Regions from separate parts of the Mesorhizobium sp. M0701 genome, predicted to be linked through region 3. Evidence: predicted binding sites of a transcription regulator. Region 3 holds the regulator's gene; each other region holds the start of a gene.

Region 1 (5,035 bases), on a different contig from region 3:
CCGCCACCGCATCCCTGAATATCCGCTGAGTGCCGGTCAGGTGCTGGTCTACCAGGTGCCCATCCCCGAGCCGCTGCGCTTCCTCGAGCCGCGGGAAACGGAGACGCGCAAAATGCATGCGCTGGAGGAATACGGCCTTATACATGTGAAGCTCTACGAGGACATCGCCAGGCACGGCCGCATCGCCACCACCTACGCCTACCCGGTCAAGGTTGAGGGCCGCTATGTGATGGATCCCTCGCCGACGCCGAAATTCGACAATCCGAAGATGCACCGTTCGCCGGCTTTGCAATTGTTCGGCGCCGGCCGCGAAAAGCGCATCTACGCGCTGCCGCCCTTCACCGATGTGGTCAGCCTCGATTTCGAGGACCATCCGTTCGAGGTGCAGACCTTCGACCAGCCCTGCGCGCTGTGCGCGGCCGAGAACGTCTATCTCGACGAGGTCATCCTCGACGACCATGGCGGCCACATGTTCGTCTGCTCCGATACCGATCATTGCGAGAAGCGGCGCGCGGAAGGCCACCGCGGCCATCTCGCGCCCGAGACCCATCTTGCCCCAGGAAAAACGGAGCCGGCGCAATGATCGACGAACCGCTGCTGCGCGTTTCGGCACTGTCCAAATTCTACGGCTCGCGCGTCGGCTGCGAGAACGTCACTTTTGACCTCTGGCCGGGCGAAGTGCTGGCGGTGGTCGGCGAATCCGGTTCCGGCAAGACGACTTTGCTCAACTGCCTGTCAACTCGACTGCTGCCCAGCTCCGGCACCGCCAGCTACCGGATGCGCGACGGCCAGTTTCGCGAACTCTACCGCATGAGCGAGGCCGAGCGCCGCTTCCTGATGCGCACCGATTGGGGTTTTGTCCATCAGAACCCGGCCGACGGGCTGCGCATGACGGTGTCGGCCGGCGCCAATGTCGGCGAGCGGCTGATGGCGGTCGGCGACCGTCACTATGGCAGGATCCGCGCAACGGCGGTCGACTGGTTGTCTCGTGTCGCGATCGACGAAGACCGCATCGACGACGAGCCGCGCGCCTTTTCCGGAGGCATGCGCCAGCGCCTGCAGATCGCCCGCAACCTCGTCACCGGGCCGCGGCTGGTGTTCATGGATGAGCCAACCGGCGGCCTCGACGTCTCGGTGCAGGCGCGCCTGCTCGATCTGTTGCGCGGCCTGGTCACCGATCTCGGCCTGGCCGCCATCGTCGTCACCCACGATCTCGCCGTGGCGCGGCTGTTGTCGCAGCGCATGATGGTGATGAAGGACGGCCGCGTCGTCGAAAGCGGCCTCACCGACCGCGTCCTCGACGATCCGCGCGCGCCTTATACCCAGTTGCTTGTCTCCTCGATTCTGCAGGTGTGACGATGATTGCTCCGGCGTACCCCCCTCTGGCCTTCCGGCCATCACCCCCTCAAGGGGGGAGATCAGCAGCTTTTATGTCCCGCCCGTTCTGCGACACAGGAGAATGGCGAAACCGAATGCGACAGCCAATCTCCCCCCTTGAGGGAGAGATGGCCGGCAGGCCAGAGGGGGGTGTTGGCCCGCAGACGAATGACGATTGGAGAACCCTCTGATGGCAACCCCGCTCGTTGTCTCCGATGTCGCGAAGAGCTTCACCATGCATCTGCGCGACGGCATCAAACTGCCGGTGGTCGCCCGTGTCTCGTTCGCGATCAGGGCCGGCGAATGCGCCGTGCTCGGCGGCCCGTCCGGCGCCGGCAAGAGCTCGATCCTGAAAATGCTCTACGGAAATTATGCCGCCGATGAAGGCCAGATCATCGTCCAGCACGAGGGCGGGCTCATCGATCTCGCCTCGGCCAGCCCGCGCACCGTGCTTGCCGTGCGCCGGCTTACCATCGGCTATGTCAGCCAGTTCCTGCGCACCGTGCCGCGTGTCTCTGCGCTCGACGTCGTGGCCGAACCGCTGGTCGAGCGCGGCGAGGAGCGCGAGGTCGCGCACGGCAAGGCACGCGCCTTGCTGGCGCAGCTCAACCTGCCGGAGAAGCTCTGGGCGCTGCCGCCGGCGACGTTCTCCGGCGGTGAACAGCAGCGCGTCAACATCGCGCGCGGCTTCATCACCGAGCATCCGATCCTGCTGCTCGACGAGCCGACCGCTTCGCTCGACGCCAGGAACCGCGATGTGGTGATTTCCCTGATCGCCGCCAAGAAGGCAGCGGGCGTCGCTTTGCTCGGCATCTTCCACGATCACGACGTGCGTGAGGCGGTCGCCGACCACGTCATCGACGTGACGGCTTTTGCCGCCGGGAAAATCGCCGCATGACCAGGAAACTGTCGGAGGCGCCGCTGATCCACGAGACGGCGGAAGTCGAGAACTCGACGCTTGGCCGCTGGACCGAGATCGCCGAGCGCTGCCGGGTTTCGGAAAGCACGCTCGGCGACTATTCCTACATGATGCAGGACTGCGGCGTCTGGTGCGCAACGATCGGCAAATTCGCCAACATCGCCGCAAGCGTGCGCATCAACGCCACCAACCATCCGACCTGGCGGCCGACGCTGCACCATTTCACCTATCGCGCCTCGGATTATTGGGACGACGCCAAGCACGAGAGCGAATTCTTCGCCAGGCGCCGCGCCAAACGCGTCACCATCGGCCACGACACCTGGCTCGGCCACGGCTCGACCATCCTGCCGGGCGTCACCGTCGGCGATGGCGCGGCGGTCGGTGCCGGCGCGGTGGTGTCGAAGGACGTCGCGCCCTACACCATCGTCGCCGGCGTACCGGCCAAGCCGATCCGCGAACGCTTCGACCGCCGCACCGCGGAGCGCTACCAGGCGCTCGCCTGGTGGGACTGGGACCATGCAAGGCTGCGCGCCGCGCTCGACGATTTTCGGGAATTGTCGGCGGAGGCGTTTCTGGAGAAATATGGCGGCTGAGGGTCGTGAATGGTGAATGGTGAATGTGAATGGGGGCAGCGGACAGGTTTCGAGGCTCAGGGAAGCCGTTCTTATCACCATTCACCATTCGAGCTTCTCGCGCCGAGTTGATCCCGCCCCGCTCCAGGCTGTGGGCAGTAACAAAACTGACATCGTTCCGACACCGCAGGTTCATGCGGCTGCGCTAGCCAGGGTAAACAGACCTTCAATTGCGATTGGACTGGAGCCTGCACCATGTCAGCTACGCTCGAAATCCGCGGCGTCACCCGCCGGTTCGGCAAGAACACCGCCGTCAGCAATGTTCACATCGCGATTCCGCAAGGCCAGATGGTCGGCATCATTGGCCGCTCCGGCGCCGGCAAATCGACGCTGCTGCGCATGATTAACCGCCTCATCGATCCCAGCCAGGGCTCCATCCTGTTCAACGGCGTCGAGGTCTCCGGGTTGCGCGGCTCACCGCTCCGGCGATGGCAGCGCGACTGCGCCATGATCTTCCAGCAGTTCAACCTGGTGCCGCGCCTCGATGTGCTGACCAATGTGCTGCTCGGCCGGCTCAATCACCGTTCGACCGTGTCCAACCTATTTGGCATGTTCTCCCGCGGTGAATGCGCCGAGGCGGTTGCAGCCCTCGAGCGCCTCGACATCGCCCGCACCGCCCTGCAGCCGGCCGGCACGCTTTCCGGCGGCCAGCAGCAGCGCGTTGCGATTGCGCGCGCCATGATGCAGCAGCCGAAGGTGTTGCTGGCGGATGAGCCGATTGCCTCGCTCGATCCGCTCAACGCCAAGGTGGTGATGGATTCGCTGCAGGACATCAATTTGCGCGAGGGCATCACCGTCATCACAAATCTGCATACGCTGGATACGGCCCGCACCTACTGCAACCGCATCATCGGCATGGCCGCCGGCAAGGTCGTCTTCGACGGCCCGCCTGAAGCCCTCAACCGCGAGGCCGTGCGCATGGTCTACGGCGCCGACGGCAATGGCGGCGAAATCTCCGAGGCCATCACCTCCACCAGTGTCGCCATCAAACAGAAAATCGCTGCATCCGCCGGACCGCTCGAGCCCGCATTCCCGGGATATTGAGAACGGCCTGATCGCCCGCCCGCGTCAAAGGCACCTGTCAAAAAATTCGAACGCTACCGGCGCGAGGCCGGGACCAACAGGAGAGAGATAATGTTCAGGAAGATGGTTTTTGGCGCCGTTTCATTGCTCGCCATCGCGGCAAGCGCCGCTCACGCCCAGGATATCAAGGAATTCCGCATCGGCATCCTTGGCGGTGAAAACGAAGCGGACCGGCTGCGCAACTTTCAGTGCCTCGCCGATCACCTGAAGTCCGAATTCGGCTTCGAGAAGGTCTCGCTGTTCCCGGCCGCCGACTATGACGGCGTTATCCAGGGCCTGCTCGGCGGCACGCTCGATTTCGCAGAGCTTGGCGCGTCGGGCTATGCCAGCGTCTACCTCAAGGATCCGAACGCCGTGACCCCGATCCTCACCACCCAGCAGACCGACGGCGCGACCGGCTATTATTCGATCGGCCTTGCGCTGAAGTCGTCCGGCATCACCGACATCAAGTCGGCCAAGGGCAAGAAGCTCGGCTATGCCGACCCGGATTCGACCTCCGGCTACCTGATCCCGCTGACCCAGATCCCGAAGGACACCGGCGCTTCGAACGAAACCTTCTTCGCCTCGACTCAGTTCAATGGCGGCCACGAGAACAACCTTCTCGCGGTTCGCGACGGCAAGGTCGACGTGGCGGTTGACGATTCCTCGGGCATCGGCGACTTCAAGAACGGCTACACCTCCGGCACCCTCCACAAGGAAGTCGCCAAGGGCGCCGTGGACCCCAACGATTTCGTCGAGGTCTGGCGCTCCGGCTCGATCCCGAACGGCCCGCTGGTCGTGCGCACCGCACTCGGCGGCGATATGAGCGCCAAGCTCGCCAACTTCTTCACCAGCCTGCCGGCCAAGGACAAGCCTTGCTTCGAGGCCATCGAAGGCGGCGATTTCACCGGCTACGTTCCGGTGAAGCCGGACTTCTACAGCGTCATCGTCGAAGCCCGCAAAGCCGCGATCGGCGGCTGACGACAATTGCGGAAAGGGCGGCGTCCAGTAGAGCGACGTGCGTCCACTTGGACGCACAAAGTAC
Region 2 (5,035 bases), on a different contig from region 3:
TGTCCAGCCTCGGCTATCACGTCATCGCCTCGACCGGCCGCGCTGCCGAAAGCCCCTATCTGATCGACCTCGGCGCTGCGGAAGTGATTTCACGCGACGAGCTCGCCCAGCCGGCAAAACCGCTCGCCAAGGAACGCTGGGCCGGCGGCGTCGATGCGGTCGGCAGTCACACGCTGGCCAACGTTCTGTCGATGACCTCCTATGGCGGCGCCGTTGCCGCTTGCGGCCTCGCCGGCGGCATGGACCTGCCGGCCAGCGTCGCCCCCTTCATCCTGCGCGGCGTCTCGCTGCTCGGCATCGATTCGGTGATGGCGCCGAAGGCGGTCCGCCTCGAGGCCTGGCGCCGCATCGGCGCCGATCTCAACCACGCAAAGCTTGCCAGCCTGTCGACGAGCATCGGCTTCGACGGCATCATCGGCGCCGCGCATGACATCGTCGAGGGTAAGATCCGCGGCCGCGTGGTGGTGGATATGTGAGCCCCCAAGGGATAAAAAAGAGCGCGACCGGTAAAATTCGAGCGATCAACCACAACCTTCGATAAGCTCTGTCTGGCAGGATTTCCGTATGATTGCGGAACCCGGCTTCAGAGAGGCGGAACCAGCCGAACGGGCCGATGGGACGGCCCCCGCGGCGCCAGGACGGCAGCTTGTCGCCGCGCCACCGCTGGCGCCGGAACTGCCGGCCTCCAACCGCGAAGGCCTGCCCTTCCTGACGCTCGTCGCCATCGTCGTGCTGGCAGGCTTTTCGCATCTGACCGGGGCGCCGATCTTCATCACCATCGGCCTTTTGGCGACAGCCATCGCCGGGCTCGCCATGCATCTGCGCAACAGGCGCACCGAGCGCCGCGCGGTGGCCCTGCTCGATGCCACGACCGCCCGCAGCCGCGCCGAAATCGAGACGCTGGCCGACCGCATGTGGGAGATGCAGGAGAGCGAGGAGCGCTTTCGCGGGCTGATCGATGCACTCGGCGATCTCGTCGTCCATCGTGACCGCGACGGCCACATTGTCTACGCCAACAAGGTTTTCGCCGACCTTGTCGAAACCGACCAGCGCGACCTTGCCGGCAAGACCCTGGCCGAACTAGGCATCGATGTCGGCATCGTCCCCGACGCCGCGTTTTCCGATCATGAATGCCTGAGTTCCACCGACGTCGCCATTCGCACGCCGGACGGCCCACGCTGGTTCTCTTGGATCGAGCTGTCGGTGCGCGACAAGGACAGCGGCGCCGTTTCGCATCGCGCCATCGCCCGCGACATCACCGCTCGCAAGCGCGCCGAATCCTCGCTGATCACCGCCCGCGAGCGGGCCGAATATGCGAGCCAGGCCAAATCGCGCTTCCTCGCCACCGTCAGCCACGAGATCCGCACGCCGATGAACGGCATCATGGGCATGGCCCGGCTTCTCGCCGACACCAGCCTTTCGCCCGAGCAGCGGACCTATGTCGGCGCCATCTCGACCTCGGCCAGCGCGCTGCTGGCGCTGATCGAGGACCTGCTCGACTACTCCAAGATCGAGGCCGGCCGCTTCGATCCCGAACCGCAGCCGATGTCGGTGCGCGAGATCGCCGACAATGTCATCGAGCTTTTGGCGGCGCGGGCTTTTGCCAAGGATATCGGCCTCGGCTGTCATGTCGAACCCGACGTGCCGCAGCTGATCACCGCCGACCCCGGCAGGGTCAGGCAGGTGCTGCTCAATCTCATCGGCAACGCCGTCAAGTTCACCGACAGCGGCGGCGTCCTGGCAAGCATCGCCCGCGTCCGCACCGAAACCACCGACCGCATCCGCTTCAGCATCACCGACACCGGCCCCGGTCTGCGCGAGCAGGACATGGAGCGCATATTCGAGGACTTCGAACAGGCTGACGGCACCTCGACCCGTGCGCATGGCGGTGCCGGCCTCGGTCTCGCCATTTCCAAGCGCCTGGTGACCGCCATGGGCGGCACTATCTCTGTGTCGAGCCGGCTTGGCCAGGGGTCCGAATTCGTCTTCGAGATTCCCGCTATTTCCGCCGTCGAGGCGCCGCAGATCCGCCAGGACGCGCTGTCGGGCCGGCATGCGGTGATCGTGTCGAAGAACCTGGTCGAGGCCGAAGCCCTCGCCCGCACCATTCGCGCCAATGGCGGCACGGTCGATCTGGCCACCGCCGCCGCCCAGGCCACCCCTTTCGCCGAGAGCTGCGACGTGCTGCTGATCGATGCTGCCATGGAGCAAAGCGACGGCAGGCTGCTCAGGCGCCTGCGCCAGAGCGGATTTGCCGATTGCGAAGCAGTGACGCTGATCGCACCGACCGACCGTGGCATGCTTGGCGAGTTCCGTGCCAATGGTTACGCCACCTTTCTTGCGAGGCCGGTGCGCGGCGAGACATTGCTGCGCGTGCTTTTGACCAGCCACGCGCCGGTCATCGCCGAGCCGCAACTGCAAAGGCGCGGCGCGCAGGCGGGGCACGCCATTGGCGCCCGCCAGCAGGGCCTGTCGGTGCTGATCGCCGAGGACAACGACATCAACGCCATGCTGGCCCGCGCCACGCTGCTGAAGGCCGGGCATCGCGTGAAAGTGGTCGGCAACGGCAAGGCCGCCGTCGAGGCGGTCATCAGCACCGGCCACAAGCACCGTTACGACGTGGTGCTGATGGACTTGCATATGCCTGTCATGGACGGCCTGGACGCCATCGCCGCCATCCGCCGCCATGAGGAGGAGACCGCGGTGCCGCCGGTGCCGATCATGGTGCTGTCGGCCGACAGCCAGGAAAAGACCCGCCACGCCGTGCTCGCTCACGGTGCCAGCGGCTTCGTCACCAAGCCGCTCGACCCCGATGCCCTGGTTCATGCGGTCGAAGGGCAAGCGGCCGCCTGAGGCACAACATAGACGGTTGATAGATTACCCAGCCGACGAAGTATTGCCCGCAGAGCCGTATCACGGTACTGTCACAATCCTGTTGCACCTACACCGTATCCCCGTGCCAAGAGGGATGGCTCGAAGGAGAATCACTCGTGCATACAGTCATGCCGGAATGTGATGCTCGGCCGAACGCCAGCGGGCCTTTGCTCGTCGGCCGGAACGCCGATGCCGTCATAAAAGGCGCATCGCTCGGCCGCATCGGCAATCTCGAAGTGCGGCTCGCCCGCAACGAGGCCGAGATCGCTGCCGCGCAGGAAGTGCGCTACCGGGTGTTCTACGACGAGCTTGGTGCCAGGAAGGACCTGTTCCAGATGCAGGACCGCCGCGATGCCGATCGCTTCGATCCCCTCTGCGATCATCTGCTGGTCTTCGATACTTCGCTTTCCGGCCCCGAGCATCGCCGCATCGTCGGCACCTACCGCCTGCTGCGGCAGGAGATTGCCGCGGCCGCCGGCGGCTTCTATTCCGAAGGTGAATTCGAGCTGACCAAGCTGATCGCGCGGCATCCCGGCCAGCGCTTCCTCGAGCTCGGCCGCTCCTGCGTTCTGCCGGAATACCGCTCGAAGCGCACCATCGAGGCGCTGTGGCAAGGCATCTGGGCCTACATCAACCATTACGGCATCGGCGTGATGACCGGCTGCGCGTCGTTCCACGGCACCGTGCCGGCGGCACATGCGGAGGCGCTGACCTATCTTGCCCACCACTGCCGGACGAATTCATCCTGGGATGTGCGCGCCGTCGCCGGGCGCTATTGTTCCATGGATCTGATGCCGATCGAGGCGGTCAATACCAAGGCGGCGATCGCCGCGATGCCGCCGCTGGTCAAGGGCTATCTGCGCGTCGGCGCGCGCATCGGCGACGGCTGCGTCATCGACCGTGAATTCTCGACGGTCGACGTGTTCGTGGTGATGCCGGTCAAGGAGATCGGTGCCCGCTACGTCAATTATTATGGCGGAGAAGCGCAGCGGTTTGCGGCCTGACACCTTAAATCAGGGAATATCTTCCGGACGCCGGCCAGGCTTGCTTTTGTAGGACGGAAGGGCCCAGCCGAATTTCAGCGCGCCGCCGCGTACGCAGAAAGCCGCCATGAAACCTGCCAGGCCCGACGCAAGCGGCGGCAGTCCGGCGAAATCGCCAAGTGTGTAGAGGCCGGCGCCGGCAAGCGCTGCGGTAACGTAGATCTCCGGTCGCAGGAGCACCGAAGGCTCGCCTGTCAATAGATCGCGCAGAATGCCGCCAAGGGTTGCGGTGAGCATGCCGGTGACGATCGAAACTGCAGGTGACCCGGTGATCGTCAGCCCCTTGGCCGCGCCCATCACCGAAAATGCGGCAGGACCTATGGCGTCGAGCCAGAGCAGCAATTTGTAGCGGGACTCCAAACGATGTGCGCTGAAGAAGACGACGACCGCCACCGCTGCACAGATTAGCACATAGTCGCGGTTTCCCACCCAGAACACGGGCACGTTGAGGATGACGTCGCGAAACGTTCCGCCCCCGATGCCGGCAACGCTAGCCAGAAACAGGTAACCGATAATGTCGAGCTGTTTGCGCGAGGCGGCCAGCGCACCGGTCGCCGCGAAGACGGCGACGCCGGCATAGTCGAGAAGCTCGATCGGGTTCATGGGGTGAATAATGAAATAGCGAGTGGGGAATAGCGAGTGGCTCCTGCGAATCTGGATTGACTCCAGGTAAATTAAATGATTGAATTGTTCATTCAATTATTTAAGTGGACGTCTATGTCCCCTCGCCGCTACAGCATGGGTTCCCGGACTGCCGCCTTCGCCAAGACGAGGCAGCGCATTCTCGACGCGACAATCAAGCTGCACACCCAGAACGGCATCTTTGGCACGACTTGGAAGGACATCGCTACGGAAGCCGATGTCGCCGTTGGCACCGTCTACAAGCATTTTCCTACTCTGGATGACCTGGTGCCGGCGTGCGGCGAAGTGCTGATGGAGCGTCTGCGTCCTCCGTCGCCCGAATCGGTGACTGAGATAATCGGCGGGGCGACGCACCCTAAAGAACGGTTGCGCCGGGTCGCCAACGAGCTGTTCGCCTTCTACCACCGTGGCGGACGGCATCTCGAAAGCGACCTGCGCGAGCGCGAGCTTCCAGCCATGCGGGAATGGGAGGAATA
Region 3 (5,035 bases):
AAATATACTTGTCGCCTGCGGCCTCGATGGCCGCCTTCATTGCGGCCTCGTCGGTCTTCCAGCGCTCTTCCTGGAAGTTCGACCAGGAAACGCCGATGACCTTGTCTTTAGCCTGCGCCACCGACGCCAGCGCCAGCGTCATGGCGACACCCGCCAGAATGGCGGTCGTGAATTTCTTCATCATATCCTCCCTGCGCCGCGTACGGCGTGACCAATTGGCTCAAAGACCAGCTTAGAAGCTCTAATTTTTTCGAGCCTCGAAAAAATACTGGCCCGATCTCCGGCTGCTGTCAACATCGATTCTGATGGATTTTGATGACTCTGCGAGTTTTTTCGAGCGTCGGAATAAACGATGACAGCGCCACCTGCATCTGACACTATTTGCCTGCATCCGACACTATTTGTCGGACATTACCGACGGCTTCCGGTTCATGAGCGGCCGCGGCAACCGGGAGGAAAGCAAAACAATGTCGGTCGGAATCCGCCATGACGATTTGCGCCGGCGCAACCGGGCGATGGTGATCTCGGCGGTGCGCCGGGCCGGCCAGCCATCGCGTACTGAGATCGCAGCTACCACCGGCCTCAGTCATTCGACCATATCGGCGATCTCTTCCGACCTGATACGGGAAGGCATCCTCGCCGAGAGCAAGGCAAGTGAGCCCGTTTCGTTGAAACGCGGTCGTCCGCAGGTCGGCCTCGCCCTCAATCCGGAAGCGGCGGCGGTGCTGACCGTGGTGTTGTCGCTGAATTTCCTGTCGGCCGCCATTATCGACTATACGGGACAGGTGGTCGCCGAGGAACAGCGCCGGCTGGACACGCTGACCATGCCGCGCGACGAGCTGATCCGTGAATGCATGGCCATCGTCCGGCGCCGGCTGCAGGATCCAGACCTTGACGTCCGCAGTGTCGCCCGCATCGCCCTGGCGATTCAGGGCATTACCGACTCCCCTGCACGCGCCATGCTGTGGTCGCCGATCACGCCGCAGACCGACATCGCCTTTGCCGACATGCTGGAGGGCGAATTCGGCATCCCGGCAACGGTGGAGAACGACTGCAACATGATGGCGGTGGCTTTGCGCTGGCGCAATCCGGATCGCTATCGCGACGACTTCATCGCCATCCTGCTTTCGCATGGCATCGGCATGGGGCTGGTGCTGAAGGGCGAACTGTTCACCGGGACGCATTCCTCGGGCGGCGAATTTGGCCAAATGATCCATCGTCCGGGCGGCGCGCTCTGCCGTTGCGGGCGGCGCGGCTGCATCGAGGCGTATGCCGGCAACTACGCCATCTGGCGCAACGCCAGGCAGATGAGCGAAGACAGCGAACCGGTCGCCGACGTCAGCGACGCCGACATGCGAGCACTGGCGGCCCGGGCGCGCGAGAAAGATGGGCCGGAACGCGAGGCCTACCGCAAGGCCGGCGAAGCGCTGGGTTTCGGTCTCGGCTCGCTGTTCGCGCTGATCGATCCGGCACCGGTCGCGATGGTCGGCGCCAGTGCCGCCGCCTTCGATCTGATCGAGCCGGCCTTGCGGAAGGCAATCGCCCAGACCGCCGGCGGCCAGCATTCAGGCTCGATCTCCTTCGATACAGAGCCGAACGAATTGCCGCTGATCCGCGAAGGCTGCGCGATGCGGGCGTTAAGCTTCGTCGACCAGGAGATTTTCGCGCCGGGCGCGCAAATGAGGCCCAGCGTCAGAAAGAACGTAGCATGACCAGGCGGGTCAATCTTCCCTGATCGCATAGCCGGCACCGCGGATGGTGCGGATGACATCCGGCATCCGGCCGTTGTTGACGGCTTTGCGCAGCCGCCCGACATGCACGTCGACGGTGCGTTCGTCGATGTAGATTGTCTCGCCCCAGACATTATCGAGTAACTGGCTGCGCGAGAAGACACGGCCCGGATGCCGCATCATGAACTCGAGCAGCCGGAATTCGGTCGGCCCGAGCCTGATTTCGCTCTTCTTGCGATAGACCCTGTGCGATTCGCGATCGAGCACGATGTCGCCGACCTTCAGCACGCTGGACAGCACTTCCGGCTTGGCGCGCCGTAGCAGCGCCTTGACCCTGGCCATGAATTCTGGTGTCGAAAACGGTTTGACCAGATAGTCGTCGGCGCCGGTCGAAAGACCGCGCACCCGGTCGCTCTCCTCGCCGCGCGCGGTCAGCATGATGATCGGCAGCCGCTCGGTTTCGGGGCGCACCCGCAACCGACGACAGAGCTCGATGCCGGAAACCGCTGGTATCATCCAGTCGAGCACCAAAAGGTCGGGCACATTCTCCTGCAAACGGATCTCGGCTTCGTCGCCGCGTGTCACCACCTCGACCTGGTAGCCTTCGGATTCGAGATTGTAGCGGAGCAGCACACCCAACGGCTCCTCGTCCTCCACCACCATTATGCGTGGTGCGATCATCGGCTGGGCACCCCCATCATGTCACCGGTGCGGACATTGTCGTTTCGTCCTGCTTCGGACGATTGACCGGCAATTGCTCGCCGGTCAGCACATAATACGCATTTTCGGCGATGTTGGTGACATGGTCGCCGATCCGCTCCAGATTCTTGGCGCAGAACAGCAGGTGCGTGCAAGCGGTGATGTTGCGCGGATCTTCCATCATGTAGGTCAAGAGCTCGCGGAACACGGACGTGTATTTGACGTCGATGCGCTCGTCGGCGGCACGCAGCTTGGCCAACGCGGCCGCATCGCCTGCAGCATATTCCTCGATGACACCCTGCACCTGGATGAGAACCAGTTGCGCCATCGCGTCGATGGAATGCGACAGGTCCCGCGGCGTGGCGCTGAGGCCGACCGCACTCACGCGCTTGGCGATATTCTTGGCAAGGTCGCCGATGCGTTCGAGGTCGCCCGCCATGCGGATCGCTCCGACCACATGGCGAAGATCGTGGGCCATCGGCTGGCGTTTGGCGATGAGGGTGATGGCGCGGTCGTCCAGTTCGCGTTGACGCGCATCCATGATGGCGTCGTCGGAAACGACGCGTTGCGCCAGCACGTTGTCGGAATTCAACAGGGCCTTGGTCGCCCCGCCGACCATCGAACCGGCGAGGTCGGCCATGTCGCGGATCAGCTTGCTGATCTGCTCGAGATCCTCGTCGAAAGAAGCGACTGTGTGTTCGCCCATGGTCCTGTCCTCATATGCATGATCGGAACGGCTCAGCCGAAGCGGCCAGTGATGTAGTCCTGCGTGCGCTTCTCGCGGGGCGACGTGAAGATCTTCTCGGTCCGGTCGAACTCGACCAGCTCACCCAGATACATGAAGGCGGTCTGGCGCGACACGCGCGCCGCCTGCTGCATGTTGTGGGTGACGATGACGATCGTGTAGTCGGCTTGCAACTCGTCGATCAGTTCCTCGATCTTGGCGGTCGACAACGGGTCGAGGGCCGAAGCCGGTTCGTCGAGCAGAATGACTTCCGGCTTCACCGCCACCGTGCGGGCGATACAGAGCCGCTGCTGCTGGCCGCCGGACAGGCTCAAGCCGCTGGCGTTGAGCTTGTCCTTGACCTCGCTCCACAGCGCGGCGCGCTTCAACGCCTGTTCGACGCGGCCGTCCATCTCGGACTTGCCGAGGTTCTCGTAGAGCCTGACGCCGAAGGCGATGTTCTCGTAGATCGACATCGGGAACGGCGTCGGCTTCTGGAACACCATGCCGATCTTGGTCCTGAGGAGGTTGAGATCCTGCGACCGGTCGAGAATGTTCTTGCCGTCGAGCAGCACCTGGCCCTCGGCCGTCTGTTTTGGGTAGAGCTCATAGATGCGGTTGAACACACGCAGCAGCGTCGATTTCCCGCAACCCGAAGGGCCGATGAAGGCCGTGACGCTGCGCTCGGGCAGCGACAGGCTGATGTCCTTCAGCGCCTTGCTCTGGCCGTAGTAGAAGTTGAGGTTCTTGACCTCGATCTTCGTCTTCTCGGCTACCGTTTCGGCCATCGTCATGTCTGGGGACAACATCTGTGTCATCTGTCCTCTCTGCGTCCGGTAAGGCTGCGGGCGAGGATGCTCAAGCCCAGAACCGTCAGGGTGATTATGAGTGCGCCGGTCCACGCCAGTTGCTGCCATTCCTCGTAAGGGCTGAGAGCGAACTGGAAGATGGTCACCGGCAGGCTGGCCATCGGCGCGTTGATATTGCTGCTCCAGAACTGGTTGTTGAGCGCGGTGAAGAGCAGCGGCGCCGTCTCGCCGGAAATGCGTGCTATCGCCAGCAATATGCCGGTGACGATGCCGGACAATGCGGCGCGGTAGGCGACCGAACGGATCACCACCCAGCGTGGCGCGCCGATCGCGGCACCGGCTTCACGCAACGCGTTCGGCACTAGGCTGAGCATGTCTTCAGTGGTGCGCACGACCACCGGAATGACCAGGATGGCAAGCGCAACTGCGCCGGCAATGGCCGAGAAATGTCCCATTGGCCGCACCATCAGCTCATAGACAAACAAGCCGATGATGATCGACGGCGCCGACAACAGGATGTCGTTGATGAAGCGGACGACGGTGGTGATGCGCGAAAAGCGTCCATACTCGGCCATGTAGGTTCCCGCCAGCACGCCGATCGGCGTGCCGACGACAACGGCGATGATCGTCATCAGCAGGCTGCCCGCGATGGCATTGAGCAGGCCGCCGGCCTCGCCCGGTGGTGGTGTCATCTCGGTGAAGACCGCGAACGAAAGCCCGGCTGTGCCCTTATAGACCAGTGCGCCGAGGATGAGCGCCAGCCAGGCAAGCCCGATGCCGGCGGCGACGACGCAAAGCGCCATCATCACCGAATTCCTGGCTTTGCGGCGGCTGTGGAGCGATGAGGATGTCGACATCGGTCAGGCTCCCGTACGGGCGTCGATCCGCATCAGCATATAGCGGGCGGCGGCAAGGATCAGGAAGGTGATGACGAAGAGGATCAGGCCAAGCGAAACCAGCGAGGAGGTGTAGAGGTCGCCGTCGGCCTCGGTGAATTCATTGGCGATGGTCGCCGAGATCGTCGTGCCCGGCGCGAACAGGGAGGCACTGATGCGGTGGGCGTTGCCGATGAC

The links. The regulator PhoB, encoded in region 3, activates phosphate uptake and scavenging genes when phosphate is short. The targets are predictions, from matches to a motif close to TGTCATNNANCTGTCAT.
Region 1: phnC (phosphonate ABC transporter ATP-binding protein) is a predicted target of PhoB. The motif match lies at 3,026-3,042, and genes of this name have one in related genera.
Region 2: olsB (l-ornithine N(alpha)-acyltransferase) is a predicted target of PhoB. The motif match lies at 2,923-2,939, and genes of this name have one in related genera.

The regions. Positions count from the first base shown of each region.
Region 1 covers NZ_JAMYPO010000001.1:398,999-404,033, forward strand. Annotated here, with positions in the region: gene NKI24_RS01970 (alpha-D-ribose 1-methylphosphonate 5-phosphate C-P-lyase PhnJ) at 1-583, shown strand, start outside; gene phnK (phosphonate C-P lyase system protein PhnK) at 580-1,356, shown strand; gene phnL (phosphonate C-P lyase system protein PhnL) at 1,568-2,275, shown strand; gene NKI24_RS01985 (DapH/DapD/GlmU-related protein) at 2,272-2,889, shown strand; gene phnC (phosphonate ABC transporter ATP-binding protein) at 3,124-3,972, shown strand; gene phnD (phosphonate ABC transporter substrate-binding protein) at 4,063-4,971, shown strand.
Region 2 covers NZ_JAMYPO010000001.1:332,723-337,757, forward strand. Annotated here, with positions in the region: gene acuI (acrylyl-CoA reductase (NADPH)) at 1-476, shown strand, start outside; gene NKI24_RS01665 (hybrid sensor histidine kinase/response regulator) at 565-2,853, shown strand; gene olsB (l-ornithine N(alpha)-acyltransferase) at 3,003-3,878, shown strand; gene NKI24_RS01675 (trimeric intracellular cation channel family protein) at 3,888-4,520, opposite strand; gene NKI24_RS01680 (TetR/AcrR family transcriptional regulator) at 4,596-5,035, shown strand, end outside.
Region 3 covers NZ_JAMYPO010000009.1:27,739-32,773, reverse strand. Annotated here, with positions in the region: gene xylF (D-xylose ABC transporter substrate-binding protein) at 1-181, opposite strand, end outside; gene NKI24_RS11350 (ROK family protein) at 468-1,712, shown strand; gene phoB (phosphate regulon transcriptional regulator PhoB) at 1,722-2,411, opposite strand; gene phoU (phosphate signaling complex protein PhoU) at 2,428-3,135, opposite strand; gene pstB (phosphate ABC transporter ATP-binding protein PstB) at 3,168-3,971, opposite strand; gene pstA (phosphate ABC transporter permease PstA) at 3,968-4,819, opposite strand; gene pstC (phosphate ABC transporter permease subunit PstC) at 4,823-5,035, opposite strand, start outside.